Regions from separate parts of the Shinella sp. GW835-FHT14H05 genome, predicted to be linked through region 2. Evidence: predicted binding sites of a transcription regulator. Region 2 holds the regulator's gene; each other region holds the start of a gene.
What was found. Region 2 encodes LexA, which represses DNA repair genes until DNA is damaged. Its sites were predicted from a motif close to TGTTCNNNNTGTGTTCNG; they were not measured.
Positions count from the first base shown of each region.

Region 1: AC1Q6Z_RS15580 (YifB family Mg chelatase-like AAA ATPase) is a predicted target of LexA. The motif match lies at 5,272-5,289, and genes of this name have one in related genera.
Region 3: AC1Q6Z_RS05520 (ATP-dependent helicase) is a predicted target of LexA. The motif match lies at 6,319-6,336, and genes of this name have one in related genera.

Region 1 is NZ_JBXAFY010000004.1:207,453-217,204, reverse strand. It holds gene AC1Q6Z_RS15610 (extracellular solute-binding protein) at 1-248, shown strand, start outside; gene AC1Q6Z_RS15605 (ABC transporter permease subunit) at 317-1,198, shown strand; gene ugpE (sn-glycerol-3-phosphate ABC transporter permease UgpE) at 1,212-2,054, shown strand; gene AC1Q6Z_RS15595 (sn-glycerol-3-phosphate import ATP-binding protein UgpC) at 2,067-3,176, shown strand; gene AC1Q6Z_RS15590 (endonuclease/exonuclease/phosphatase family protein) at 3,173-4,165, shown strand; gene gshB (glutathione synthase) at 4,236-5,180, shown strand; gene AC1Q6Z_RS15580 (YifB family Mg chelatase-like AAA ATPase) at 5,379-6,911, shown strand; gene AC1Q6Z_RS15575 (VOC family protein) at 6,954-7,352, opposite strand; gene cysK (cysteine synthase A) at 7,407-8,375, opposite strand; gene AC1Q6Z_RS15565 (LysE family translocator) at 8,509-9,126, opposite strand; gene AC1Q6Z_RS15560 (LysE family translocator) at 9,256-9,752, shown strand, end outside.
Region 2 is NZ_JBXAFY010000001.1:1,455,668-1,465,419, forward strand. It holds gene AC1Q6Z_RS07115 (ComEC/Rec2 family competence protein) at 1-1,216, shown strand, start outside; gene lexA (transcriptional repressor LexA) at 1,197-1,916, opposite strand; gene AC1Q6Z_RS07125 (molybdopterin molybdotransferase MoeA) at 2,026-3,249, opposite strand; gene moaC (cyclic pyranopterin monophosphate synthase MoaC) at 3,249-3,743, opposite strand; gene trpC (indole-3-glycerol phosphate synthase TrpC) at 3,743-4,558, opposite strand; gene trpD (anthranilate phosphoribosyltransferase) at 4,567-5,589, opposite strand; gene AC1Q6Z_RS07145 (peptidylprolyl isomerase) at 5,607-7,496, opposite strand; gene AC1Q6Z_RS07150 (Na/Pi cotransporter family protein) at 7,781-9,427, shown strand; gene glmU (bifunctional UDP-N-acetylglucosamine diphosphorylase/glucosamine-1-phosphate N-acetyltransferase GlmU) at 9,610-9,752, shown strand, end outside.
Region 3 is NZ_JBXAFY010000001.1:1,122,917-1,132,668, reverse strand. It holds gene AC1Q6Z_RS05545 (FAD-binding oxidoreductase) at 1-281, opposite strand, end outside; gene AC1Q6Z_RS05540 (efflux RND transporter permease subunit) at 369-3,524, opposite strand; gene AC1Q6Z_RS05535 (efflux RND transporter periplasmic adaptor subunit) at 3,524-4,693, opposite strand; gene AC1Q6Z_RS05530 (cyclase family protein) at 4,993-5,814, shown strand; gene AC1Q6Z_RS05525 (carboxymuconolactone decarboxylase family protein) at 5,862-6,275, shown strand; gene AC1Q6Z_RS05520 (ATP-dependent helicase) at 6,378-8,837, shown strand; gene AC1Q6Z_RS05515 (methyl-accepting chemotaxis protein) at 8,871-9,752, opposite strand, start outside.

The sequences.
Region 1 (9,752 bases), on a different contig from region 2:
AACTCACCAAGTCCGAAGGCTACTACAAGGAGAAGCCGGCGGCCGAAGTCGGTATCCAGCAGCTCATGCTGCCGTCGGGTGAATGGTCGAAGGGTTACCGCCTCGGCTTCTACCCGCAGATCCGCGAGATCATGGAGCGTGAATACGGCCGCATCTTCGCCGGTGAAACCACGGTCGAGGAAGCCCTGAAGACGATCGAGACCGAAGCGAACGAACTGCTCGCCCGCTTCGCCAAGACCGCCGGCTGATACTGCCATCCGCTGAAATTCGTGCCGGGGGCGTCCTGCTCCCGGCACGCCGCTATGAAGGTGGCTCCATGAAGCGCGTGCAATTCTCGTCGCCCACTCTGCCCTATCTCTTTATCGCGCCGCAGATGGCGATCATCTTCGTGTTCTTCTACTGGCCGTCCGTGCAGGCGATCCAGTCGTCCTTCTACCTCGAAGACCCGTTCGGCTTCGGCTCCACCTTCGTGGGCCTCTCCAACTATTCCGATGCGCTGGGCTCCGTGCAGTACCAGTCGATCGCCCGCTTCACGGTGCTCTTCACGGTGCTCGTCACCTTCCTGTCGCTGGGCATCGGCATGCTGCTTGCGGTGAAGGCGGATGCGGTGCTGAAGGGCAGCTCGACCTACAAGACGCTGCTGATCTGGGTCTATGCCATCGCCCCGCCGGTTGCAGGCCTCATGGGCATGATGTTCTTCGACCAGCATATCGGCCCGCTGGTGAAGCTCGCGGCCTTCTTCGGCTGGGACATGAAGGTCGGCCTCAACTACAACGACACGGCAATCGCCATGATCATCGTGTCGGTGTGGAAGCAGATCCCCTACAATTTCATCTTTATCCTGTCCGGCCTGCAGGGCATTCCGGTCTCGATCCGCGAGGCTGCCGCCATCGATTGCCGCTCCGGCATGCGCCGTTTCTGGACGATGACGCTGCCGCTGCTCGCGCCGACGGCCTTCTTCCTGCTCATCATCAACATGACCTATTCGCTGTTCGACACCTTCGGCGTCATCGACGTGATGGTGAAGGACAAGGCGGCCAACAACCCGATCACGCTGGTCTACAAGGTCTACATGGATGGCTTCCGCGGCAACGACCTCGGTGGTTCCTCGGCGCAATCCGTCATCCTGATGATCGTCGTCTTCGTGCTCACCATCTTCCAGTTCCGCTTCATCGAGCGGCGCGTCCATTACAATTGAGAGGGCGCCCGCCATGTACCGCACCCGTTTGTTCGACCACGTCATTCTCCTGATCGGCGTCTTCATCATGGTGGCCCCCGTGGTGGTCGCCTTCATGACCTCCACCCACGAGGCGGCCGACATTCATCGCAACGGCCTGTCTCTCACCTGGGGCGGCTATTTCACCGAGACCTACAACACCGTGCTGACGCGCAAGGGCGGCTTTACCGGCGAAATCACCGGCGCGCGCATGATCTGGAACTCGCTTATCCTCGGCATCGGCTTTGCCGCCGGCAAGATCATCCTGTCGATGCTGGCGGCCTACGCCATCGTCTATTTCCGCTTCAAGCTCGGCACGCTGTTCTTCTGGATGATCTTCACGACGCTGCTGCTGCCGCTCGAAGTGCGCATCCTTCCCTCCTACGAGGTGATGAACAAGCTTTCGCTCACCAACACCTATACCGGCCTCATCGTGCCGCTGCTCGCGTCCGCCACCGGCACCTTCTACTTCCGCCAGTTCTTCAAGTCCGTGCCGGAGGAATTGCTGGAGGCCGCGCGCATCGACGGCGCCGGGCCGTTCAAGTTCTTCATCGACATTCTCGTGCCGCTGTCGCGCACCATGATCGCGGCGATCTTCATCATCATGTTCGTCTATGGCTGGAACCAGTATCTCTGGCCGACGCTGATGACCACGGACGAGCGCTTCTTCACGCTGGTGCGCGGCATCAAGCAGATCCTGCTCGTCTGGGTCGGCTCCAACATTCCCGACTATAACGAGGCCTTTGCGCTGGCGATCCTCGCCATGCTGCCGCCGGTGATGATCGTGATGATCTTCCAGCGGTGGTTCATCAAGGGCCTCACCGAAAGCGACAAATAAGGAGCCTGTCCCATGGCATCGATCGGTATCAAGGACGTATCCAAGATCTACAATGGCGGCGTCACCGCGGTCAGCTCCGTCTCGATCGACATCGCCGACGGCGAGTTCATCGTGCTGGTCGGCCCGTCCGGCTGCGGAAAGTCGACTCTGCTGCGCATGGTCGCCGGGCTGGAGGCGATCAGCGAGGGCAGCGTGACGATCGGCGACCGCGTCGTCAACGAGATCGATCCGGCAGACCGCGACATCGCCATGGTCTTCCAGAACTACGCGCTCTACCCGCATATGTCCGTCTACGAAAACCTCGCCTACGGCCTGAAAAACCGCCGCACGCCGAAGGCCGAGATCGACGCCCGCGTGGCGGAAGCCGCCCGCATGCTCGAACTCCAGCCCTATCTGGAGCGCAAGCCGCGCGCGCTTTCCGGCGGCCAGCGCCAGCGCGTCGCCATGGGCCGCGCCATCGTGCGCAAGCCCTCGGCCTTCCTCTTCGACGAGCCGCTCTCCAACCTCGACGCCAAGCTGCGTGTCTCCATGCGCGGCGAGATCAAGCGCCTGCAACGCCGCGTCGGCACGACCTCGATCTACGTCACACACGACCAGCTCGAAGCCATGACGCTTGCCGACCGGCTCGTCGTGCTTTCCGGCGGAAAAATCGAGCAGATCGGCCGCCCGCTCGACGTCTACCACCGCCCCGCCACCACCTTTGTCGCGAGCTTCATCGGCTCGCCTGCCATGAACCTCGTCACCGGCGAGCTGCACGGTAGCAAGCTCGCGCTCGGCCCCGCCCTCATCGATCTCGGCGCGACGGTGCCGACGCAGGGTGCGGTGACCGTCGGCCTGCGCGCCGAAGACCTGCATATCCACGACGGCGCAAAGGGCGACCTGCCGTTCCGCATCGACTATGTCGAGGAACTGGGCTCGCAGCGCCTCGTGCACGGCGTCGTCGGCGACCAGCCGCTCGTCGCGGCCATCCCCTCCGAAATCCCGCTGCCGGAAACCGCCTCGCTCTCCATCGCCACGGCCAAGCTGCACTTCTTCGACAGCAAGAGCGGCCAGCGCATCGACTGGGTGGGCGAGGGCGCCGTCGCAGCCAGCATTCCCGCCATGGAGGTCGCCGCATCATGATCCGCGAAACCGTCGGCCGGCTGGCTGCTCCCACCAGCGTAGAACGCGCCGCCATTGCCGGCCTCGAAAAATCCATCGCCGCGCACGACGCCCATATGGCCGATCTCGCCTGCATGAATGCGGTGGAGGCCGGCGGCAGCGCCGAACGCGCCGAGCCGCTGCCCTTCCCCTTCACGGTCGCCGCCTGGAACCTGGAGCGTTGTCTGTTTCCAATGGAAAGCGCCGAACATCTGGGTGCCACCGGTGCCGAGATCGTGCTGCTCTCCGAGATGGACGACGGCATGGCCCGCACCCGCCAGCGCCACACCACGGCGGAAGTCGCCGAAGAGCTCGGCATGGCCTATCTCTACGGCGTCGAATTCGTCGAACTCGGCCTCGGCTCCGATACTGAACTGGAATTCTGCAAGGACCAGTTCAACCGTCGCGGCCTGCATGGCAACAGTCTGCTTTCCACCGTGCCGCTGCACGAAGCCTTCCTGCTGCGCCTTCCCGGCGAGCGCCTGTGGTTCACGGGCGAGGTCGACCAGCCGCGGCTCGGCGAGCGCATGGCGATCGGCGCGGTGATCAACACCGAATCCGGCCCGCTCGTGCTGGCCTCCACCCATTTCGAAAGCGCCACCACGGCCTCCTATCGCGAGCGCCAGATGGTCGGCCTCATCGATGCGCTGGAGGAGGCCTTCCCCGGCCGCCCCATGCTCATCGGCGGCGATCTCAACACCGGCAACCACGCCGACGGCGATTTCGAAGCGGAAGGCCTGTTCGCCCGCGCCGCCGAGCGCGGCTTTACCCGCCACGGCGGCCCGCTCGACGTCATGACGACGCGCCCCAGCCTCATCACCCGCTGGCCCGAACGCTCGATGAAGCTCGACTGGTTCCTGTCGCGCGGCCTTGCGGTCTCCGATACGCGCATCGTCTCCTCGCTCTCGCCGGCCGGCCGGCCGCTTTCCGACCACGACCTCATCACCTGCCGCATCGACGGTTTCGCCTGAGCGACGCGCGCCCGTTGCGCTCGCCCCTCGGGCACCTTAAATGTGTCGGGCATTCCTGAGGGGACTTTTCATGGCAAAGATCAAGAACGTCGCGGTCCAGATGGACCATGTGTCGACCATCAATATCGCCGGCGATTCCACCTTCGCCATGAGCATCGAGGCGCAAAACCGCGGCTACAAGCTCTTCCACTACACGCCGGATCGTCTCAGCCTGCGCGACGGCACGGTCTACGCCACCGTCGAGCCGATGGAACTGCGCGACGTCAAGGGCGACCACTACACGCTCGGCGCCCCGGAGCGCATCGATCTCTCGACCATGGACGTGGTGCTGCTGCGCCAGGACCCGCCCTTCGACATGTCCTACATCACGTCGACGCACCTGCTGGAGCGCATCCACCCCAAGACGCTCGTCGTCAACGACCCCGCCTGGGTGCGCAACTCGCCGGAAAAGATTTTCGTCACCGAATTCGCCGACCTGATGCCGGCAACGCTGATCACCCGTGATCCGGTCGAAATCCGCCGCTTCCGCGACGAGATGGGCGACATGATCCTGAAGCCGCTCTACGGCAATGGCGGCGCCAGCGTCTTCCATTCGACGAAGGACGACCGCAACCTCTCGTCGCTCCTGGAAATGTTCGGGCAGATGTTCCGCGAACCCTTCATCGCCCAGCAATACCTGCCGGACGTGCGCAAGGGCGACAAGCGCATCATCCTCGTCGATGGCGAGCCCGTCGGCGCCATCAACCGCGTGCCCGCCGAACACGATGCCCGCTCCAACATGCATGCCGGCGGCCGCCCCGAGCCGACGGAGCTGACGGCGCGCGAAAAGGAAATCTGCGCCCGCATCGGCCCCGCGCTGCGCGAGCGCGGCTTCCTGCTGGTCGGCATCGACGTCATCGGCGACTACATGACCGAGATCAACGTGACCTCGCCCACCGGCATCCGCGAAGTGAAGAAATTCGGCGGCGCCGACATCGCCGCCCTGCTCTGGGATGCTATCGAAAAGAAGCGCTAATGGTGCGCGCGGGGCGTTCCGTTCGCGAACGTCCCGCCTTCGTTCCGCAAATGCAACCGTGCACAACCAGCACGCGGAAAATCTTTGCGCAAGTTCTATAATTGTTCTTGTTTCATTCCGAATTCCATGCCAGATTTCCAGCTGCAACCCAGGGGCGGTTGCGAGGGTCGTTTTCGGCCAGGGCGAGCGGAGTCCATCATGGTGGCGCGGGTCAGCACGATTGCGTTTCAGGGCATCGAAGGCGTGCCCGTGGATGTCCAGGTCATGGTGGCGCCCGGCAAGGTCGGCATGCAGATCGTCGGCCTGGCGGACAAGGCGGTCGCCGAAAGCCGTGAGCGGGTGCAGGCAGCCCTGCACGCCTCCGGCCTCTCGCTGCCGCCGAAGCGGGTGACGGTCAATCTCGCGCCCGCCGATCTGCCGAAAGAGGGCAGCCATTACGACCTCGCCATCGCGCTCGGCCTCATGGTGGCGCTCGGCGCCCTGCCGGGCGATGCGCTGGACGATTATGTCGTCATCGGCGAACTTAACTTGGACGGCACGATTGCCGCAGTCGCCGGCGCGCTGCCTGCCGCCATGGGCGCCAATGCGCTCGGCAAGGGCGTGATCTGCCCGGCGGAAAACGGCGCGGAAGCCGCCTGGGCCGGCGGCGGGCTTGATATTCTCGCGCCGCGCAGCCTCATCGCGCTGGTCAATCATTTCAAGGGCACGCAGGTCCTCTCGCGCCCCGCCCCGGCGATCCGCGCGCCGGCCGGCGACCTGCCGGATCTCGCCGATATCCGCGGCCAGGAAAGCGCCAAGCGGGCGCTGGAAGTGGCGGCCGCCGGCAACCACAATCTCCTGATGGTCGGCCCGCCCGGTTCGGGAAAGTCCATGCTCGCCGCCCGCCTTGCCGCCATCCTGCCGCCGCTCTCGCCGGCGGAGCTCCTCGAAGTCTCGATGATCCACTCCATCGCCGGCCAGCTCTCCGGCGGACGCCTGTCGGACCGTCGGCCCTTCCGCACGCCGCACCACTCCGCCACCATGGCCGCCCTCGTCGGCGGCGGCGCCCGGGCACGGCCGGGAGAGGCCTCGCTTGCCCATAATGGCGTGCTCTTCCTCGACGAACTGCCGGAATTCTCGCCGCAGGCGCTCGATGCGCTTCGCCAGCCGCTCGAAACCGGCGCATGCATCATCGCGCGCGCCAACCATCGCGTCAGCTACCCCGCCGCCGTCCAGCTCGTCGCCGCCATGAATCCCTGCCGCTGTGGCATGGCGGGAGAACCCGGCCGCCAATGCGCCCGCGGCCCGCGCTGCATGAGCGAGTACCAGGCCCGCGTCTCCGGCCCGCTGATGGACCGCATCGATATCCGCATCGACGTGCCCGCCGTCTCCGCCACGGACCTCATCCGCCCGATGGCGGCCGAGGCGAGTGCAACCGTCGCCCGCCGCGTCGCCCGCGCCCGGGCCTTGCAGATCGACCGTTTCGCCCGTCTCGGCATGGGCGGCGTGACGAGCAATGCGCGCGCCTCGACGGCGCTCGTCGAAAAGGTCGCCGAACCCGATCCCGGCGGCCTCCAGCTCCTGCGCGACGCCGCGGAAAAGATGCGCTTCTCCGCCCGCGGCTACCACCGCATCCTCAAGGTGGCCCGCACGCTGGCCGATCTCGACGAAGCCGCAATCGTCGGCCGCATCCACCTGGCGGAAGCAATTTCTTATCGCATTGTCGGGGATCGAATGGCGGCAACGGCGTGATTGCGCGGCGGGGGCGGAATCAACGCCAGCCGTCCGCTGATACTAGGCCGGACCCTTAAAGACCGCTTCGATCCGGTGCCCGTCTGGATCGATGACGAAGGCAGCATAATAGGTTGATCCATAATCGGGCCGAAGCCCCGGGGCTCCATTGTCGCGCCCGCCGGCGGCGAGGGCTGCCTGATGGAAAGCATCCACGGCCTGCCGGTCCGGCGCGGCAAAGGCGACATGGAAGCCGGTGCCCGGTGCCACGGCGGCATCGCCATGCTCCTTGAGGGCGAGCTTGTCGCCGCCGCCGGGCGGTCCGTAGCCGACGGCCTGGTCCGGTTCGCCGGGCCGGATATCCGACCAGACCCGTCCACAGCCGAGCGGCGCGAGCGCGGCGTCATAGAAGGCGGCTGCGCGCACAATATCCGAAACGCCGAGGGAGAGGTGATGGATCATGCTGTCCCGTATGGGAAAGGCCCGCCGCGCGCTGGCGCAACGGGCCGCCCGATCTCAGCCGCCGAGGCCTTCGAAAAGCGCAGTCGAAAGATAGCGTTCGGCGAAGGAGGGGATGATGACGACGATGGTCTTGCCGGCATTTTCCGGACGGCTGCCCACCTTGACGGCGGCGGCCAGTGCCGCACCGGACGAGATGCCGACCGGCACGCCTTCGAGCCGCGCAACGAGGCGGGCATTTTCGAAGGCCTCGTCATTGGTGACCGGAACGACCTCGTCATAGACCGAGGTATCGAGGATCGCCGGGGCAAAACCGGCACCGATGCCCTGGATCTTGTGCGGGCCGGGATTGCCGCCGGAAAGAACCGGGCTGTCGGCCGGCTCCACTGCGATGACTTTGAATCCGGGTTTCTTCGCCTTCAGCACCTGGCCGGCGCCGGTGATCGTGCCGCCGGTGCCGATGCCGGAAACGAGGATGTCGACCGCGCCCTCCGTGTCGTTCCAGATCTCTTCGGCCGTCGTCTTGCGGTGAATTTCCGGGTTGGCCGGGTTTTCGAACTGCTGGGGAATGATGGCGTCCGGAATGCTGGCGGCCAGTTCCTCGGCTTTCGCGATCGCGCCCTTCATGCCCTTCGGCCCCTCGGTCAGCACCAGTTCGGCGCCGAGCAGCGCCAGCATCTTGCGGCGCTCGACGGACATGGTCTCCGGCATGGTGAGGATGAGGCGATAGCCCTTGGCGGCGGCGGCGAAGGCGAGCGCGATGCCCGTATTGCCCGAGGTCGGCTCGACCAGCGTCGACTTGCCGGGCGTGATCTTGCCCTGCGCTTCCAGCGCCTCGATCATTGCAACGCCGATGCGGTCCTTGACGGAGGCGATCGGGTTAAAGAATTCGAGCTTTGCGAGAAGGTTGGCGACGACGCCCTTCTCCTTGGCGAACTTGTCGAGCCGCACGATCGGCGTGTCGCCGATCGTCTCGGTGATGGAGGCGTAGATTCGGCCGCGGCCGGGCTTGCGGGTGTCGGTCATCGGGGGCTCCCTCGGTTCTCGTTACCGGAGAAGATAGGAGCGAATGCCGCCGGAGACGAGTCCGGATTTCGCGACAAAAGCGTTCGAAGCGGAATATTCGGACACCGATCCGGGAAAAGCCGGATCGATAACCTCAGGCCGCGCGGGTCGCGATATAGGCGGCCGTGCCGGCGAGAATGCCTGCGGCCACGCGGTTCATCCGCTGCAACGCCTTCGGCTGCTTAAGCAGAAGCCGGGCGCGCGAGGCAAGCGCGATATAGGGCACGAGCACGATCAGCAGCACGACGAAGGTCGCGGCGAGCAACACGCCATATTCCTCAAGGCCGATCGCTTCGAGGTCGACCAGCGTCGGCACGAGCGCCACGTAGAACAGCATGGTCTTCGGATTGCCGAGCGTCACGAACAGGCCGGAAAGGAAGGACATGGTCATGCTGGTCGAGCGCCGCGCCTCGATATTCTGCGGCAAGAGGCCGGTCGTCCAGAGCTTCCAGGCGATGTAGCCGAGATATAGGGCGCCGGCGATCTTGATCAGCATGAAGGTCGTGGTGAAGGTCTGCGCGATGAAGGCGAGGCCGAGGATGACCGCGGTGAGATAGATCATGTCGCCGAGGATGAGGCCGAGCCCCATGAAGAAGGTCGGCCGGAAGCCGGAGCCGAGCGCGCGGGCGACGATCGCCGTGATCCCGGGACCGGGAATGATGGCGGCGATGAACAGCGCACCGCAATAGGCGATCAGCACGGCAATGGTCATGGCAGGCTCCTTGGGCTGACGCTCTTTTAGCGCCGCCGATATCCTGCGGCAATGGTTTTGCGGCCGGCGCCTTGCCGCAAGCGCGGCTGCGGGATAGTCCTTCGTCAGATCGTCCAAGGAGAGCATGCCATGCCAGACCTGACCGGCCTTGCCGCCTTCGCCCTCATCGCGCTCGGCATGGTGCTCACCCCGGGGCCAAACATGATCTACCTCGTCTCCCGCTCGATCTGCCAGGGGCCGGCGGCTGGCCTCGTGTCGCTCTGCGGCGTGGCGCTCGGCTTCGTCTTCTATATGCTGTCGGCGGCGCTTGGCATCACCGCACTCGTGATGGCGGTGCCCTATGCCTATGATGCGCTGCGGCTTGCCGGCGTGCTCTACCTTGCCTGGCTCGCCTGGCAGGCGCTGCGCCCCGGCGGCCGCTCCGCCTTCGAGGTCAAGGCCCTGCCGCGCGACGGCAACCGGAAACTCTTCCTGATGGGGTTCCTGACGAGCCTGCTGAACCCGAAGATCGCGGTGCTCTACCTGTCCCTGCTGCCGCAGTTCATCGATCCGGCAGAAGGCAGCGTCTTTCTGCAATCGCTCGTGCTCGGCGGCACGCAGATCGCCATCAGCGTCAGCGTCAACGC
Region 2 (9,752 bases):
CGTCACCAATCCAGGTTTCCAGATGTCCTATGCGGCGACGCTCGGGCTTGTCGCGGGCTACGCGGCCTGGCGCGAGCGGCCGATGCGGCGGGAAAGCCGGGGAGGGCCGTTGCAACTGTTCGGCGGCTCGCTCGGCCGTTTCTTCGGCGGGCTCATGCTCTCCTCGTTGATCGGCGGTTTTTCCACGCTGATCTATTCCATCGGCCATTTTCACCGCATCCCCGCCTATGGCCTCGCCGGCAATCTTCTGGCGATGCCGGTGATCAGCACGATCGTCATGCCCTTTGGCCTCATCGCAGTGCTGCTGATGCCGTTCGGCCTCGATGCCATCCCCTTCGCGATCATGGGCAAGGGCATCGAATGGATGATCGCGCTTTCGATGTGGGTCGCAAGCTGGAAAGGCGAAATCGTCACCGGTCAAATTCCGCAGTCCGCTTTCCTGCTAATCGGCCTCGGCGGCGGCCTGGCCTGCATCCTGCGCACCCGGCTGCGCCATGCCGGCACGCTGCTCGTCATGCTCGGGATCGTCATCGCCTGCTGGCCGGACGAACGCCGCGCGCCGGAAGTGCTGGTCTCGGAAGACGGCCGTCTCGTGGCGATCCGGCGCGGCGACACCGTTGCAACGAACCGCGCAAGGCCGCCGGATTTCATCTATGCGCAATGGCGCCGCGCGCTGCGGCTCGGCGATCTCATCAAGCCGGAGATGCGCAAGAGCGAAGGGCTGACGGTAGAGGAGGTCGGTGAAACCGCTGAAGGGACTGAAAAGCAGAGGAAGCCGCGCCACAAGGCGGATCGGCAGAGGGCGAAGGCCGCCATGGCATCCGCCCTGGAGGCCGCAGGAAAGGGCAGGGGCTTCATCTGCGAAACAAAGGCATTCTGCGCCGCTGTTTCGCCGAGCGGTTGGCGGATCGTCACGCTGGAAGACCTCGCCTTCCTCGGAACCGCCTGCGATGCTGCCGACCTCGTCGTCGTGTCCCAAGCCCTGCGGCTGGAGGAATGCCGCTCCGGAGCCCGGCTGATGACGGCCCGCCATTTGCGGCGCACGGGCGCACTGGAAATCCAGCCCGACGCCGAAAAGGCCGCTTCAACACTTTCCGACGCCGAGATCACCCCCGCCATCGAAACCCTCGACCGGCCCTGGTCTCGCCACCGCACCTATGATTGGCGTAGCGGCACCTTCGAGGCCGAGACGGCGCTCAATGATAGCGGCGAATGAGGCCGACGAGCTTGCCCTGGATCTTGACGCGGTCCGGCCCGAAAATGCGGGTCTCGTAGGCCGGGTTTGCGGCTTCGAGCGCAATGGAGGCGCCCTTGCGGCGGAAACGCTTAAGCGTCGCTTCCTCGTCGTCGACGAGCGCCACGATGATCTCGCCCGGATTGGCGGTGGTGGCGTTGCGGATGATCACGGTGTCGCCGTCGAGGATGCCGGCCTCGATCATCGAGTCGCCCTTGACCTCCAGCGCATAATGATCGCCGTTGCCGACCATCTCGGCCGGCACCATGATCTCGTGGGTGTTGTTCTGGATGGCGGAGATCGGAACACCGGCGGCGATGCGTCCCATGACCGGCACGGAGACCGACAACGACATGTCCGCTTGCGGCGTGCGCTGTACGGGGGCGGCCGGCACGGGCTGCTTGCCGCGGCTGCCTTCGATGACGGCCGGCGAAAAGCCGCGGCGCGGCTGGAGGCTTGGCGAATAGGCTTCGGGAAGCTTGATCACTTCCAGTGCCCGCGCCCGGTTGGGCAGGCGGCGGATGAAGCCGCGCTCCTCCAGTGCCGTGATGAGGCGATGGATGCCGGACTTGGATGCGAGATCGAGCGCATCCTTCATCTCGTCAAACGAGGGAGGAATACCGGACTCCTTCATCCGTTCATGAATGAACAGGAGAAGTTCCTGTTGTTTCCGCGTGAGCATGGCCCCTCCACCGAGAATCTTGAAACAATCCAGAATCGTGAAACAAATCCAGAACAGACACTATCTGTTCCATATGTGTTCCGCAAGGCCTTGGAAATAATAATATTGTTCAGACGGAGGGTTCGCGCAGGAGAAGTACTTCGCAGAGATCGCCTTGGGGAACGGCCGGGGCGTTTGGCGGTCGGATCAGCAAGCCTTCCGATTCGGCGAAGACCTTCATCATCGAGGAATCCTGCTTGCCGAAGGGGGTGACGCGCAGGTCGCCGGCCGGTCCCCGGACGATGCGGGCGCGGACATAATCCTGCCGCTGGTCGTTTTCCTTGAGCGGCACGGCGGCGATGGCCGGGTGCCGGCGGTTTTTTGCGGGCAGGCGGGCGAGGCGGCGCACCAGCGGCTCCAGGAAGAGCAGCGAGCAGACGAGGCTTGAGACCGGGTTGCCGGGCAGGCCCAGCACCTGGATATCCCCCAGCCGGCCGACCATCAGCGGCTTTCCCGGCCGCATGGCGATTCGCCAGAAATCGAGCTCCATGCCGGCCTCGCCGAGCACCGGCTGCACGAGGTCGAAATCGCCGACGGAGGCGCCGCCGAGCGTCACGAGCACGTCGATATCGAGCGCCAGGGCGTTTCGCACGGCTTCCAGAATCGCCTGCTTGTCGTCGCCGACGATCCCGAGGTCGATCACCTCCGCGCCGGCCGCCCGCGCGAGCGCCGAAACGCCATAGGTGTTGGACGCGATGATCTGGCTGGCGCCGGGCGGCGTTCCGGGCGGGACGAGCTCGTCGCCTGTCGCAAGCACCGCGACGCGGGGGCGGGCGTAGACTGTTAGCGCCGGATGGTTCATCGCAGCGGCGACGGTCAGGCGGCCGGCATCGAGCACGGCGCCGGCCTTCAGCACGGTCTCGCCTTCGGAAAAATCCTGTCCGCGTGGGCGCACATGGCGGCCTTTTGGAGTGAGGAAGGTCGTGCGGATGCGGCCGTCTTCCAGCTTTTCCGCGTCTTCCTGCAAAAGCACGGTATCGGCGAAGGAGGGCAAGGGCGCGCCGGTGAAAATGCGCACGGCCTCGCCCGGGCCGGCAGAGCCTTCGAAGGCGTGACCGGCGGAGGAGAGGCCGACGACCTTGAGGATGGCGCCGAGTGTAGCGATATCCGCGTGGCGGACGGCGTAGCCGTCCATGGCGGAATTGTCGAAAGGCGGCTGGGTCAGGCGCGCGGCGATGTCTTCGGCGAGGACGCGGCCTTGCGCGTCATGCAGCGAAACCGTCTCTGTCCGCTGTGTCGGCTTGGGCCGGGAAAGCAGGCGGTCGAGGGCGTCGGCGACGGGGAGGAGCGACATCAGGCGTTTGCCCGCTTGTAGTCGCCGGAGCGGCCGCCGGATTTTTCGACGAGCCGGATGCCGCCGATCTCCATCTCGCGGTCGGCGGCTTTCGCCATGTCGTAGATGGTGAGGCAGGCGACGCTGACGGCGGTGAGCGCCTCCATTTCGACGCCGGTGCGGCCGGTGAGCTTCGCCATGGCCTCGACGCGCAGGCCGGGCAGGGTACGGTCCTCGCGGATTTCGACGGCGACCTTGGTGAGCATCAGCGGGTGGCAGAGCGGGATAAGGCTCGACGTCTGCTTGGCGGCCATGATGCCGGCAAGGCGGGCCGTGCCGATCACGTCGCCCTTCTTGGCATCGCCCTTGAGGATGAGATCGAGGGTCGCGGGCGCCATCCGGATGAAGCCTTCGGCAACCGCGATGCGCACCGTTTCGGCCTTGTCGCCGACATCCACCATGTTGGCTTCACCGGAGGCATCGATATGGGTCAGCGTGGCGGCCTTTTCGGCCATCATTCGGCCGCCAGCATGCCGGCGGAGCCGGTCAGCAGTTCGCGGGTCGCGGCGGCCACGTCCTCCTTGCGCATCAGGCTTTCGCCGACGAGGAAGGTGGAGATGCCGACCTTGCCGAGGCGTTCACAATCCGCATGGGTGAAGATGCCGCTTTCGCCGACGAGCAGGCGGTCGTCGGGCACCATGCCGGCGAGCTTTTCCGACACCGCGAGATCGACCTCGAAGGTCCGCAGGTTGCGGTTGTTGATGCCGACGAGCTTGGATTTCAGCCTGAGCGCCCGTTCCATCTCCGGTTCGTCGTGCACTTCGATCAGCACGTCCATACCGAGCGAAAAGGCGGCGTCCTCCAGCATCTTCGCATCGTCGTCGCTGAGGGACGCCATGATGATGAGGATGCAGTCGGCGCCCCAGGCGCGGGCTTCCAGCACCTGGTAGCTGTCGAACATGAAGTCTTTGCGCAGCGCCGGCAGCGCGCAGGCCTGGCGGGCGGCGGTGAGGAATTCGGGCGCGCCCTGGAAGCTCGGCGTGTCCGTCAGCACCGAGAGGCAAGCGGCGCCGCCGGCCTCATAGGCCTTGGCGAGCGCCGGCGGATCGAAATCCGGGCGGATGAGGCCCTTGGAGGGGCTGGCCTTCTTGATTTCGGCGATCAGGCCGAAACTGCCGGCGGCTTTTCTGGCCTTGAGGCTCGCGAAGAAGCCGCGCGGCGGCTCCTGGTCGCGGATCTGGGCGCGAAGCTCGGCGGGGGCCACGCGCGCCTTGGCGGCGGCGATTTCTTGCAGTTTGTAGGCTTCGATCGTTTTCAGGATATCGGTCATGGCCAATCCTACTCCGCATGGCCTTCGTTGGAAACCGAAACGAGGCGTTCGAGCACCGTGCGGGCGCGACCGCTTTCCAGGGCTTCGGTTGCCTTCGCCATGCCGTCCTTCAGCGTTTCCGCCTTGCCGGCAATGAGAAGGGCGGCCGCGGCATTGGCGAGCGACACGTCGCGATAGGGCATGTGCGCGCCGCCGAGCACCGAAAGGAGGGCGGCGGCGTTGTGTGCGCCGTCACCGCCGCGGATGTCGTCGAGCGTAACCTGGGGCAGGTCGAAATCGGCGGGCGTCAGCTCGAAGGTGCGGATCTTGCCGTCTTCGAGGGCTGCGACCTGTGTGGTGCCCGTCGTGGTGATTTCATCGAGGCCGGAACCGTGCACGACCCAGATGCTCTCGGAGCCGAGATCGCGCAGCACTTCGGCGAGCGGCACCAGCCATTGCGGCGCGAAGACGCCGAGGAGCTGGCGCTTGACGCCGCCGGGGTTGGAAAGCGGCCCGAGCAGGTTGAAGATCGTGCGCGTGCCGAGTTCGACGCGCGACGGGCCGACATGTTTCATCGCCGGATGGTGCAGCTGCGCGAACATGAAGCCGAGGCCGGCATCGTGCACACAGCGGGCGATTTCGGCGGGGCCGATGTCGAGCTTCACGCCGAGGCAAGACAGCGCATCCGCCGTGCCCGCCTTGGAGCTCAGCGCCCGGTTGCCGTGTTTTGCGACGGGCACGCCGGCGCCGGCGGTGATGATCGCGGCGAGCGTCGAGATATTGTAGGTGCCCGTGCCGTCGCCGCCCGTGCCGACGATGTCGATGGCATCCGCCGGCACCGTGACCGGCAGCATGCGGGCGCGCATCGAACCGACGGCGCCGTAGATCTCGTCGACGGTTTCGCCGCGCACGCGCAGCGCCATCAGGAAGCCGCCGATCTGCGAGGGCGTGGCGGCGCCCGACATGATGATCTCGAAGGCGCCGCGGGCGTCCTCGCGGTCGAGCGCGTTTCCGGCGGCGACCTTGGCGATATAGGATTTCAGGTCGGACATGCGGTTCCCGTCTTCCTCTATCGAGCGATGCTCTGTTCGGCGAGCGTGCGGTTGATCGAGACGCCATAGGCGGTCTGCAGCGAGCTCACCATCTGGTCGAGGATGTCGTCGCCGCTGGCGCGCGCGACGGCAGCGATCTGCTGGTCCTCGTTGGAGAGCGCGTCGGTCGCCGAATCGGTGGCGACATCAGCCACCTTCAGGAGGATCTGGCCCTCGCCATCCACACCCGGCGTGTTAGCGACATGGCCGACCGGGCCGGCGAAGGCGGCGGCAACGGCGGCCGGGCTCAGCACCGGGTCCTGCGCGCTGCGGTGCAGGCCCGCCTTGTTTTCGACCGCCATGCCGAGTTCGCCGGCAATCGCGCCGAGGTCGCCGCCCTTGCGCACGCGCTCGGCCAGCTCTTCCGCCTTCTTGGCGAGCGTCTGGCGCTGCTGCTCGGCCGTCCAGTCGGCCACCACGCGGTCACGCACCTCGTCGAGCGTGCGGTCGCGATCCGGGATCACGTCGAGCACTTCGAACCAGGCATAGCCTTCGCGGCCGACATTGATCGGCTGGGTTTCCGTGCCGACATCCGTCTTGAAGATTTCGCCGATAAGGGCGGCCTTCTCCGGCAGGCCGTTGACCTCTTCGCCCTTCTGGTCGTTGCCCTGGGCATCGATGCCGTCGATCGTCACGGCCTTCAGGTTGTTCTTGGCGGCCGCTTCCGCAAGGCCAAGGCCCTCGGCGCGGCTGTCCTCCATGCGGTCATGCACCGCGAGAATGCCGTCGGCAGCTTCGCTCAGCGCCAGTTCGCTGCGCAGCTCTTCCTTCACCTCGTCGAAGGTCTTGAGGTTTTCCGGGCGGATGTTGGTCACGCGCAAGATGATCGGGCCGAAGGTGCCGTCGATGACCGGCGTCGTGCCGCCGTCCGTGGCAACGGCGAAGGCGGGTTCGGCGAACTTCTGGTCCGGCACGTTCGCCTGCGTGAAGTCGCCCAGCAGCACGTCGGTCGCCGTCTTGCTCTGTTCGGCGACCAGCGCGTCGAAGGTCGTGCCGGAGGCGAGCTTGGCGGCGGCGGCGTCGGCCGCGGCGCGATCGGGGAAGGTCAGCTGCTCGATCGTGCGCGTTGCCGGCGTGCGGTACTTTTCCTTGGTCTTCTCATAGTCGGCCTGGAGCGCTTCGTCGGTGATCGCGGCCGCGTCCATGATGTCCTTCGGCTCCAGCGCGACATAGACGACCTTGCGGTATTCCGGCGCGCGGTATCTCGCCTTGTTCTGTTCGAACCAGGGGGCGAGCACGTCGTCGCCCGGCGCCTTGACCGGGTCGATATTGGCGTTGCTGAGGATGAGGTAATCGATGGTGCGCGCTTCGTTGCGGTACTGGCGCAGCGCCTCCGTCAGCACGTCCGGCGCCTTGTAGCCGTCCGAAACGGCCTCGACGACCTGGGTGCGGATCGCCACCTGGCTGCGGTTGTTGATATAGTCGTTCTCGCGCAGGCCCGCATTGCGCAGCACCGAGGAGAAGGCGAGGCGATCGAACTGGCCGTTGACGCCGCGGAAGGCCGGATCGTCGGCGATCAACTGGGCGAGGCGGCCTTCCGACAAGCCGAGGTTCATGTCGCGCGAAAGTTGGTCTAGGGCGGCACCGGCGACGAGTTCGGCGAAGACCTGGTTCTCGATGCCGAAGGCGCGCGCCTGCTCGGCGTTCAGCCGCATGCCGAAGCGCTGCGACATGGTGGCGACCTGACGCTCATAGGCGAGGCGGAAATCCGTCGGCGAAACGCTGACGTCGCCAACGGTCACGACGGAATTCGCCGTGCCGGTGACGAGAGAGCTCGAAACGCCCCAGACAGCGAAGGAGCCGACCAGCAGGATCAGCAGGGCTTTTGCCACCCAGGTCTGGGAGGAGCGTCTCAGGGCTTCGAGCATCGTCTAAATTTCCTCAATATCGGCGGCCATGCGGCCGGAAACCGTCTCTTATCGGAAAGTTCGCGGGAATTGAAGTATGCTGGCGCTTCGCAATGCATGGGAAAACGGCCTCTGACGCAAATGTGTCAGCGGCTGCCGATTTCCTTTGCCGGCAAACGAAAGTTTTCTGAAATTATTGGCGGAATTTCGCTGTTTTGCCCTATCACGATGCGAGACTTCGTGATCGGATGCGGGATTAAGCCGGTGAGTCCGGTGTTTTACCGGTATTATGGAGGTGCACCGACGTGGAATCCACTGTAGTCATGATCAACCTTTTCGGCGCTGTCGCGCTGCTCCTGTTCGGTCTCGCACAGGTGAAGGACGGCATGACGCGGGCTTTTGGCGTGCGGTTGCGCTCCGGGCTGGCGCTCGGCACGCGCGGGCCGTTCCGCTCCTTCTTCGCCGGTTTCGTCGCGACGATCGCCCTCCAGAGTTCCACAGCGACGGCGCTGATGACTGCCTCCTTCGTCGAGCGCAAGCTCGTGCAGGCCCGCATGGCGCAGATCGTGCTGCTCGGTGCCAATGTCGGCACGGCCGTCACCGCCTGGCTGGTGGCGACGGGTATCGAATCGGTCTCGCCGCTGGTCATCCTCGTCGGCGTCGTGCTCTACAAGTCGAGCGGCTCGACGGCGCGCCAGGGCCTCGGCTCCGCGCTGGTCGGCATCGGGCTGATGCTGCTGTCGCTGCACCTGCTGAGCCTTGCGACCGAGCCGATGCGCCAGTCGCCGGCACTCGCCGCCTTCCTGACGCTGCTCGACGGTGCCTGGCCGGTCGCGCTCGCCTTCTCGACCGTGCTGGCCATCATCGCTTCGTCGAGCCTTGCGGTGGTCGTGCTCATCCTGTCGCTGACGGCGATGGGCATCCTGTCGCCGGCGCTGACGGTCATCCTCGTGCTCGGCGCCAATCTCGGCGGCGCCGTGCCGCCGGTCATCGCGACGCTGAAGGCGGCGGCCTCCGCCCGGCGCGTGACGCTCGGCAATCTGCTCGTTCGGGGCGTTGGATGCCTCGCCGTGCTGCCCTTCGCGGGGCAGGTCGCCGATCTGCTCGCGCTGCTGCCCATCCCGGCCTCCAAACTGCCGGTGGACGTGCATCTCGCCTTCAACCTGGTGGTGGCGCTCGTGCTCTGGCCGCTGTCCGGGCTGGTGTCGCGGCTGATGGAAAGGCTCGTTCCGGAGGAAAAGCAGCCGGAGACGGGACCGAAATATCTCGACGATTCGGCGCTTTCGACCCCGCTCATCGCGCTGTCCGGCGCGACGCGCGAGGTGCTACGCGTCGGCGATCTCATCGAATCCATGCTGATCCGCTCGATGCGCGCCTTTAACGACAACAATCTCGCGCCGCTCGGCGAGATCGTCGAACTGGAGCGGCAGGTCGATGCCTTGCAGCAGGAGGTGAAAATCTACCTCTCCCGGCTCGGCCGGCAGGGCATCACCGGCGAAAGTGCCGCGCGCTCGATCGTTATCATCGACTATGCGATCAACCTCGAACATGTCGGCGACATCATCGAGAAGGGCTTGCAGGAGCAGGTGCGCAAGAAGATCGTCAACGGGCTGAAATTCTCCGACGACGGCTACAAGGAGCTCTCCAACCTGTTCAACCTGACGATCGAGAACCTGCGCATCGCCCAGACGATCTTCGTCACGCGGGACGAGGGGCTGGCGCGCCAGCTCGTCGAGGTGAAGGTCGACGTGCGGCGCATGGAGAAACAGTCCTCCGAGCGGCACCTGGAGCGGCTGCGCGACGGACGACTCGACAGCCTTCAGACCAGCTCGCTGCATCTCGACATGCTGCGCGACCTGAAGCGTGTCAACGCGCATCTCGTCTCCGTCGCCTATCCGATCCTCGACGAAAGCGGGCTGCTGACGGAAAGCCGCCTGCGCAGCGCCAATTGAGAGACCCCTTCACCCGCGATGTCATCCTCGGCCTTGAGCCGAGGATCCACCGGCTTGCACGGAGCGTGGATGGTCGGGTCAGGCCCGACCATGACGAAGGAGGGGTTTGAGAAATCCCTTTGTCTGCCCCCAAGGCTTTTTGCTAAGGATCGGCGACGATTTGGCGTGAACGAGGGATTCCCATGACTGCAGACCGGACGAAGCGCAACTGCCTGGCCGTGATCCTGGCCGCCGGGGAAAGCACGCGGATGAAGTCCTCGCGGTCGAAGGTGCTGCACCCCGTCGCCGGCCGGCCGATGATCGCCCATGTGGTGGATGCGCTGGC
Region 3 (9,752 bases), 330 kb from region 2:
GCATTGACCTGCCCCTCCAGCGAGGAGCCCGTACCGAAGGGAATGACCGGCACCTTCAGTTCCGCGCAGAGTGCCACGACCGCCTTCACCTCCTCGGCAGTCTCGACAAAGACGACGCCGTCGGGAAGCTGGGCGGGGATATAGGTGGTGGTGTGCGCGTGCTGGACGCGGATCGCCTCTCCGGTCTGGAAACGCGGGCCAAAACGATCGGCGAGCCGTGCCAGCGCCTCGGCGATGCCCGCCTCATTGCGCGCGCCGCTCCTGATATCCGTCAATGCCATCGTTTCCCCCTCACTGCCTGTGCGGGTTTACTCAGCAAATTGGCGCCCGGCTGTCCAGCCGCAATATCAGGTCATGGCCGTAGAGACTCACTCCGCCGCCTGCGGCAGGGCGCCGTCGCCGGCCTTGGCGAGGGCATCGGCATGCTGCAATTCGGCGGCAAGGCGTTTTTCCTCGTCCGCATGCGGGCTGGTATAGCGGGCGATCACCAGATAGGCGACGGGCGTCAGGTAGAGCGTGACGACCGTGGCGAGACCGAGACCGCCGACCAGCACCCAGCCGAGCGAGATGCGCGCTTCAGCACCCGCACCGCTCGCCAGCACCAGAGGCACCGCGCCGACGACGGTGGCGATCATCGTCATCAGCACCGGGCGCAGGCGGATATTGGCGGCGTCCTCGATGGCGCTGCGCACATCCTGGCCGCGGTCACGGAGCTGGTTGGCGAATTCAACGATCAGGATGCCGTTCTTCGCCATGATGCCCACGAGCAGCACGAGCCCGATCTGGCTGTAGATGTTGAGCGTCGTGCCCGTCAGGATCATCGCAAAGACGGCGCAAGCCAACCCGAGCGGCACCGTCACCATGATGATCACGGCGCTGACAAAACTCTCGAACTGCGCGGCGAGCACCAGAAAAATGATGACGATGGCAAAGCCGAAGGTGACGAAGAGGCCACCCGAATTTTCCTGAAGCGTGGCGGCTTCCGCCATCGGCATCAGGCGCGAGCCTTCCGGCAGCAGCGGCTCCGCCATGTCCTGCACCAGCGTCAATGCATCGCCGAGCGCCAGACCATCCTTTAGACCCGCCGAAAGCGAGACGGCGCGCAACTGCTGCTCGCGCGACAGCTGGGGCGCGACCGCGCGCTCCTCCAGCGAGGCGATGGAGGACATCGGCACGATCTTGCCGTCGCCGGTCTTGAGGAAGATGTTTTCCAGATCCGTCGGATCGTTGATCGGCTGCGTCGTCGAGGAAAGCTTTACGGGATAGGCTTGGCCCTCGACGTAGATGTCGACGACGCTCGTGCCCTCCAGCATGGCCTGCAAGGCGGCCGAAAGCCCGGTAATGTCGATGCCGAGATCGGCGGCGCGTTCGCGGTCGACGGTGACCGAAAGCTGCGCCTGGTTCGCCTCGTAGTTCAGCCGCACGTTCTGGAAGCGGCCGCTGTCCTCGATCTTGCGCACCAGCTCGGCGGCGGCATTGCCGAGCTTGGTATAGTCGTTGCCGACGAGCGCCACCTGCAGGCCGTTGCCGGCACCGCGGATGCCGAGGCTGTTCGGCTGCATGGCGAAGGCGCGCACCGAGGGCACGGAACCGACCGCCTGGTTGATGTCCTGTACGATCTGCTGCTGCGTGCGGTCGCGCTGGTCCCACTGAGCGAGTGTGAGCACCATGAAGCCGCTGTTCGTGGAACCGCCTTGCCCCGATATGGAGAAGATGTTGACGATCTCTCTCTTGTCGTAGAGCGGGCGAAGCTTGTTTTCGATCAGCTTCATCTGCTCCTGCGCATATTCCAGCGACACGCCCTGCGGCGCGTTCACGCGCAGCATCACCATCGAGCGGTCTTCGCTTGGCGTCAGCTCCGATTTGATGGTGAAGAAGGAGGTCGCACCGGCGGCGGTGAAGAGCAGCGCAACGACGAAGACGATGAACGGCGCGCCGAGGCAGGCGTTGAGCGTCGATCGATAGAAGCGCGAGCAGGCGCCGCCTATGCGGGCGAGAAAGCCCGTATGCCCGTGCGACATATCCTTGGTCAGCATGCGTGAGGCGAGCATCGGGCACAGCGTCAGCGCCACGAAGGAGGAAAGCAAGATGGCGAAGGCGAGCACGAAACCGAATTCGCGGAAGAGACGCCCCGCCTGGCCCGGCAGGAAGGAGAGCGGTATGAAGACGGCGGCAAGCGTGGCGGTCGTCGCGATGACGGCGAAGAACACTTCCAGCGTGCCGAGGATCGCCGCAGCACGCGGCTTCAGGCCTTCCGCGCGCCGCCGCACGATGTTTTCCAGCACCACGATCGCGTCGTCCACCACCAGTCCGGTCGCCAGAACGATGGCGAGCAGCGTCAGGATGTTGACGGAGAAGCCGGCCATGTAGATGGCGGCGATCGTGCCGATCAGCGCGATCGGCATGCTGATCGTGGGGATCAGCGTCGCCCGCCAGTCAAGCAGGAAGAGATAGATGACGAGCGTGACGATCACGACGGCAACGACGAGCGCGATCTCCACCTCGTGGATCGCGCCATCGATGAAGACCGCGTCGTCGCTGGTGATCTTGATCTCGGTGCCCTCGGGCAGAATGGTCTCGAACTGCGCCACCATCTGCTTCACGCCGGCGGAAATATCGAGCGTGTTCGATTGCGCCTGACGGATGATGCCAAGCCCGATGCCCTGGCGCCCATTGGAGCGCAACGCCGTCGAACCCTCGTCCGGCCCCATCGTCACCATGGAGACATCGCCGAGGCGCACGCGGTTCTTGATGATGAGGTTCTCGAAATCGGCCGGGGTCGCGAGGTCCGCAGTTGCACGAACCGTAATGTCCTGGCTCTGGCTCTTCAGCGAGCCGGCCGGCACGTCGAAGGCGGCGGTCGCCAGCGCATTGCGCAGGTCCGCGACCGTCAGGCCGCGCGCCGCAAGCTTCGACTGATCGACGTCGACGCGAAAAATCTTCTCCTGGTCGCCATAAACGGCAACGTCCGCAACACCTTCCACCGAGGCGAGCCTGTCGGTAATCTCGTTTTCGGCCAGCAGCGTCAGGTCTTCGAGCGATTGCGTATCGGAGGTCAGCGCGAGCCGCATGATCGGCTGGCTATCGGCATCGGCTTTCACGACGCGCGGTTCGTCTGCGCCATCGGGAAGCTGGTTCGCCACGCGGCCGAGCGCATCGCGCACGTCGTTTGCCGCCTGGTTGACGTCCGTCGTATCGGAGAATTGCAGGGTGACGCGGCTACGCTCGAAGGACGACTGCGAGGAAATGTCCTTGATGCCCTGGACGCGCGAAACCGCCCCTTCGATCACATCCGTCAGTTCGCGGTCGACCGTTTCGGGCGAAGCGCCGTCAAATTCGGTCGAAACGCTGATGACCGGCTGGTCGACGGAGGGAAGTTCGCGGATTTCCACGCCGTTGAAGGCGGCGAGGCCGGCAACGACGATCAGCGTGTTGAGCACGAGGGCGAAGATCGGCCGGCGAATGAAAAGCGCGGTAAAGCCCGCCTTGCCGGATTCGTTGACGCCGTTCCCCTCGCCCGACATTACGTGCCCTCCGTCACGGAGGACGTCACCTGGCCGTCCTGCTCGGCAGTGCGCACCGCGCCGCCCGGCCGCAGCGTCTGCACGCCTTCGGTGACGATCTGGTCGCCCTCGCCGATCTCGGCCTTGATGAGCACCTTGTCCGGGTTGCGCTGGATGATGTGGATCGGCACACGCTCGACCTTCTCGCCCTTGACGCGCCAGACATAGGAGCCTTCGGCGCTCCACTGCACGGAGAGCGGATCGACGCTCGGATAGAGATCGCCGGCAAACTGCATGGTCACCTGGAAGGACATGCCGGCGCGCAGCAGGTCCTCGGGATTTTCGATGCGCGCACGCACGCGCAACGTCCGGCTCTCCTGGTCGATGCGGTTGTCGATCGCCTGTACCTTGCCGTTGAAGGTTTCGCCCGGCCGCGCGACCGCGGTCGCCGAGACGTCGCCGCCGACGCGTATGCTCGTCGCGAACCGCTCCGGCACCCAGTAGTCGACGAGGATTTCCGAGCGGTCGTCGATGCGGGCGATCGCCGTGGTGGTGGTGACGTAATCGCCGGCATTGACGGAGATGATGCCGACCACGCCGCCATAGGGCGCAGTGATATCGCGGCGGCGCAGCGTCAGTTCGGCATTCTGCAACACCAGTTCGGCCGCCTTCAGCGCGGTCTCGGCATCCTGCAATTCGGCGACGCTCATGGAGGACTTGATGCTCTGGACGCGCTTCAGCTTCTGCTGCGCGCTTTCGCGCGCCACACGCGCCTGGTCGGCGGCAATGCGCTGCTCGTCGCTGTCGAGGCGGGCGATCACCTGGCCCTGCTCCACCCGGTCGCCGGATTCGACGAGCACTTCGGTGAGGTTGCCGGTGGCGTAAGGTGTCACCGTGACGGTGCGGATCGCTTCGCCGTCGCCGATGGCGTTCAGCCGGTCGTTGACGACGGACATGGCGACGGGCTTGGTGGCGACGAGCACCGGGCCACCGCCGAAACCGCCGCGGCGGCCGCCTTCGCGGCCCCCCTCGGTCTGGCCTTCACCGGCCGGCGCGATGGCTGCGACGAGCGTGCCGGGGAGGCCCGCGGCCTCCAGCATGTCGTTCGCCCCGGGCACGAAGCGACCCCAGAGCAAGACCCCGGCCGAAATGACGCCGAGGCTTATGAGGAGCTGTTTCCAAACCCGCATGCAATCTGTCTCCGATGGAAGCGAACCGTCACCTGTTGCAGTGCGACATAGACCAAGTATCCCGCTTTGCAAATGAACGGGCAATGAAAGAATACGATCATTACCGAAATGTAAGATTGGCGGTCTGTTCTGTTACCGAAATGTAAGAAAAGGTGGAGAAATCTTCCCTCGCCACCCCCTATCCGAGCATGCGCGTGACTGGACCGATCCGGTGCGTGTGATAGCTTTCTTGCGCCAGTATGGTCGAGCCTTATTTCAGTATTGTTTCATCAACGCATTCACCGACAGGGGGAAGAACCATGTGCGACGCCTGCGTCATCGATACCGTCAAGAACCGCATGCTTTCGAGAAGAAACTTTTTCCGTGCCGCCGCTGCGGGCGCCGCAACTGTGGCGGCAGCCAGCTCCGGTGCGCTGAGCCCGGCGCTCGCGCAAGCGCCGAGCAAGGCGACGGACCTCACCCATGAACTTTACGAGGAGTTTCCGACTTTCTTCGGGCAGCAGCAGTTCTGGCGCGAGCAGAAGTTCAACTACAAGGAACACAAGTTCAATCTTTTCGAACTGCGGGTGAACGAGCACACCGGCACCCATGTCGATGCGCCGCTGCACTTTTCCGAGGATGGCAAGTCGGTGGCCGAAATCCCGGTCTCCAACCTCGTCGTGCCGCTCGCCGTCATCGATATCCGCGAGAAGGCGGCGGCGAACGCGGATGCGCAACTGACACCGGACGACATCAAGGCCTGGATCGCCGCCAATGGCGACCTGCCGGAAAAGGCCTGCGTGGCGCTGCTCTCTGGCTGGGACAAACATCTGGGCACCGACAAGTTCCGCAATGCGGACGCCGAGGGCAAGATGCACTTCCCCGGCTTCCACGTCGAAGCCGTGCAGTATCTGGCGGAAAACTCCAGCGCCGTGGGCATCGCGGTCGATACGCTCTCGCTCGACTACGGCATCTCGCCGGATTTCGCGACGCACTATTCCTGGCTTGCCTCGGGCCATTGGGGGCTTGAAGCGGCCGCCAATCTGGACCAGCTTCCGGCCAAGGGCGCGACCCTCATCGTGGGCGCGCCAAAGGTGCGCGGCGGCACGGGCGGCCCTGCCCGCGTGTTCGCACTGGCCTGACCCCATTGGCCGGCGGCTTGCCCGCCGGCCTTTCTTCCGGAGGAACCATGAGCACCGTCAAACCCGCTGAAGACATCGAAGCCGATCCGCGCGTGAAGGCGGTGTTCGACGACATCCGCGCCACCCGCAAATCCGATTTCGTCAACAATATGTGGCGCTACCTCGCCTTCGACCCGGCGCTCCTGGAGCGCATCTGGGCGGAGGTGAAGGCCGTGATGGCGACGCCCTCGACGCTCGATCCGCTGGTCAAGGAAATGCTCTATATCGCCGTCTCGGTGACGAACGGGTGCAGCTACTGCGTCCATTCTCATACGGCCGCGGCCAAGGCCAAGGGCATGACAGATGCGCAATATGCGGAACTGCTCGCCATCGTCTCGCTTGCCGGCAAGACGAACCAGCTTGCGACCGCCCTCCAGCTGCCCGTGGACGCCGTGTTCGATGCGGACCGCGCCACGCCCTGAAGGGCGCGGCTTTCCACAATCTTCTGGCCAATGTTTTTCCCCGCGGAATAAAAGCAGAACGGAAAACTGGTCTTTCGAGACCGAATCACTACATTGAGCCGCATGATCAGCGGTTACGACGACATTCCCTTCTTCGACGAGGACCCGCAGCTTTCCGGAAAGCCCCCGGCGCCAAAGGAAAAGCCGGCGGGCGGTATCGCCGCGCGCGCCATGGCGGCCCGCGATGCCCACCGCGCGCCCGACTACCTCTCCGGCCTCAACCCGGAGCAGCGTGAGGCGGTGGAAACGCTCGACGGTCCCCTGCTGGTGCTCGCGGGCGCCGGCACCGGCAAGACGCGCGTGCTAACCACCCGAATCGCCCATATCCTGGCCACCGGCCGCGCCTATCCGAGCCAGATGCTGGCCGTGACCTTCACCAACAAGGCTGCGCGCGAGATGAAGGAGCGCATCGGCCTCCTCGTCGGCGGCGCGGTCGAGGGCATGCCCTGGCTCGGCACGTTTCACTCGATCGGCGTGAAGCTGCTGCGTCGCCATGCCGAACTCGTCGGCCTGCGCTCCGATTTCTCCATCCTCGACACCGACGATGTGGTGCGCCTGATCAAGCAGATCATCCAGGCCGAGGGCATCGACGACAAGCGCTGGCCGGCAAAGCAGTTCGCCGGCATGATCGACGGCTGGAAGAACAAGGGCCTCGACCCGGCGCAGATCCCGGAAGGCGACGCGCGCGCCTTCGCCAACGGCAAGGGCCGAGAACTCTATATCGCCTACCAGAATCGCCTGAAGACGCTGAATGCCTGCGATTTCGGCGACCTGCTGCTGCACCCGATCCGCCTGTTCCGCGCCAATCCGGATGTCTTGGCCGAATATCACCAGAAATTCCGCTACATCCTCGTCGACGAATACCAGGACACCAACACCGCCCAGTACATGTGGCTGCGCCTGCTCGCCCAGCGCCCCAAGGGCACGCCGCAGAACGTCTGCTGTGTGGGCGACGACGACCAGTCGATCTACGGCTGGCGCGGCGCGGAGGTGGACAACATCCTGCGCTTCGAGAAGGATTTCCCGGGCGCCCGCGTCGTCAAGCTGGAGCGCAACTACCGGTCGACGGCCCATATCCTGGGCGCTGCCGGCCACCTGATCGCGCATAACGAGGACCGGCTGGGCAAGACGCTCTTCACCGACCGCAAGGATCCCGACGACGACAAGGTCGTCGTGCATGCGGCCTGGGATTCCGAGGAAGAGGCGCGTGCCGTCGGCGAGGAAATCGAGCAGCTCCATCGCAAGCAGCACAAGCTCAACGACATGGCGATCCTGGTGCGCGCCTCCTTCCAGATGCGCGAGTTCGAAGACCGTTTCGTCACGCTCGGCATCAACTACCGCGTCATCGGCGGCCCGCGCTTCTACGAGCGGCTCGAAATCCGTGATGCCATGGCCTATTTCCGCCTGGTCAGCCAGCCGGCCGACGACCTCGCCTTCGAGCGCATCGTCAACACGCCGAAGCGCGGCCTCGGCGACACGACGATCCGCAACCTGCACGACTATGCCCGCGCCCGCGACATACCGATGCTCGCCGCCGCATCCGACATCATCGAGACCGACGAGCTGAAGCCGAAGGCGCGCAAGGCGCTGTTCGACGTCGTCACGGATTTCCGCCGCTGGCAGTCGCTCCTGGAGACCATGCCGCACACCGATCTTGCCGAGCAGATCCTCGACGAGAGCGGCTATACCGCCATGTGGCAGGCCGACAAGTCGGCGGAAGGCCCGGGGCGCCTCGACAACCTCAAGGAACTGATCCGCTCGATGGAAGCGTTCGAATCGATGCGCGGCTTCCTCGACCACGTTTCGCTGGTCATGGATGCCGAGCAGAATGCCGAACTCGACGCCGTCTCGATCATGACGCTGCATTCGGCCAAGGGCCTCGAATTCGAGACGGTCTTCCTGCCCGGCTGGGAGGAAGGCCTCTTCCCGCACCAGCGCGCGCTCGACGAGGGCGGCCGCTCGGGCCTGGAGGAGGAACGCCGCCTCGCCTATGTCGGCATCACGCGTGCAAAACGCCGCTGCCACATCTGGTTCGTCTCCAACCGCCGCATCCACGGCCTCTGGCAATCGACGCTCCCCTCCCGCTTCCTCGACGAATTGCCGGAAGCGCATGTGGAAGTGGCCGAGGTGGAACAGTCCTATGGCGGTTACGGTCGCGGCGGCTACGGCCAGTCGCGCTTCGACAAGCAGGAGCCGTTCCAGAACAACTACTCGTCCCCCGGCTGGCGCCGCGCCCAGGCAAACCGCACGGAAGCCACGCGCGACAACTGGGGCTCACGCTCCGGCCACGCCGTCGAGCGCGTCGGTTATGGCGAAAGCGGCCCCCGCTCGCGCATGATCGAAGGGGAACTGGTGGCGAAATCGACCACGAGCGAGCCGTCGAAATTTTCCGTCGGCGACCGGGTCTTCCACCTGAAATTCGGCAACGGCAATGTCGCGGCGATCGAGGGCAACAAGTTGACGATCGACTTCGACCGCGCCGGACAGAAACGTGTGCTGGACGGTTTCGTCGAAAGGAAATGACGGGGCCATAAGAACGACCCCGCCTTGAATCGGTCAGGAGGCCTTGCGCACCGCGCCGAGCCGGGCGGCGCGCTCTTCCGGCGTCCAGATTTCGCTGCCGTCACGGCGAAGCGTGCGACGGTTGAGTTGGAACCGGTTGACAAGGTCGCTGAGCGTTATCGCACCGTCGGCCAGGGATTGGCTCGTCGAGGTCGTGCGCTCCACCATGGCGGCGTTTTCTTGCGTGATACGGTCGACATCCGAAACAGCAGCACTGATCTCCTCGAGACCGCTCGCCTGCTCGGCGGCAGAGGTCGCTATCGCGTCGACATTATGGTCGATCTCTTCGACGAAGTTTTCGATTTCGCGAAGGGCCCGGCCGGTTTCGCCGACGAGACGCACACCATCCTTAACTTCAGCGCTGGAATTGGTGATCAGTGTCTTGATCTCGCGCGCCGCCTTTGCGGAGCGCTGCGCCAGTTCGCGAACCTCCTGCGCAACGACCGCAAAGCCCCTGCCCGCTTCGCCCGCCCGCGCGGCCTCCACGCCGGCATTCAGCGCAAGCAGATTGGTCTGGAACGCGATTTCGTCGATGACGCCGATGATCTGGCTGATCTCGCTTGAAGCGGCCTCGATGCGCTGCATGGCGCTCACGGTATTGTTCACGACGTCGGCAGAGCTGTTTGCCGAGGCGCGGGCGTCCTGTACGAGCTTGCGCGTCTCCCGCGTCCGGTCGGTCGAAGAACGCACGGCGACGGTTGCCTGCGTCAGTGCTGCTGCGGTTTCTTCGAGCGCGACAGCCTGTTGGCGCGTGCGTTCCGAGAGATCCTCTGCCGCCTTGCGCATCTCCTGGCCACTACGGTTCTGGATATAGGTCTGGTCGAGCACCTGCGAGAGGGTTTCCTGGAAGGCGCCGATCGAATTGTTGAAATCCCG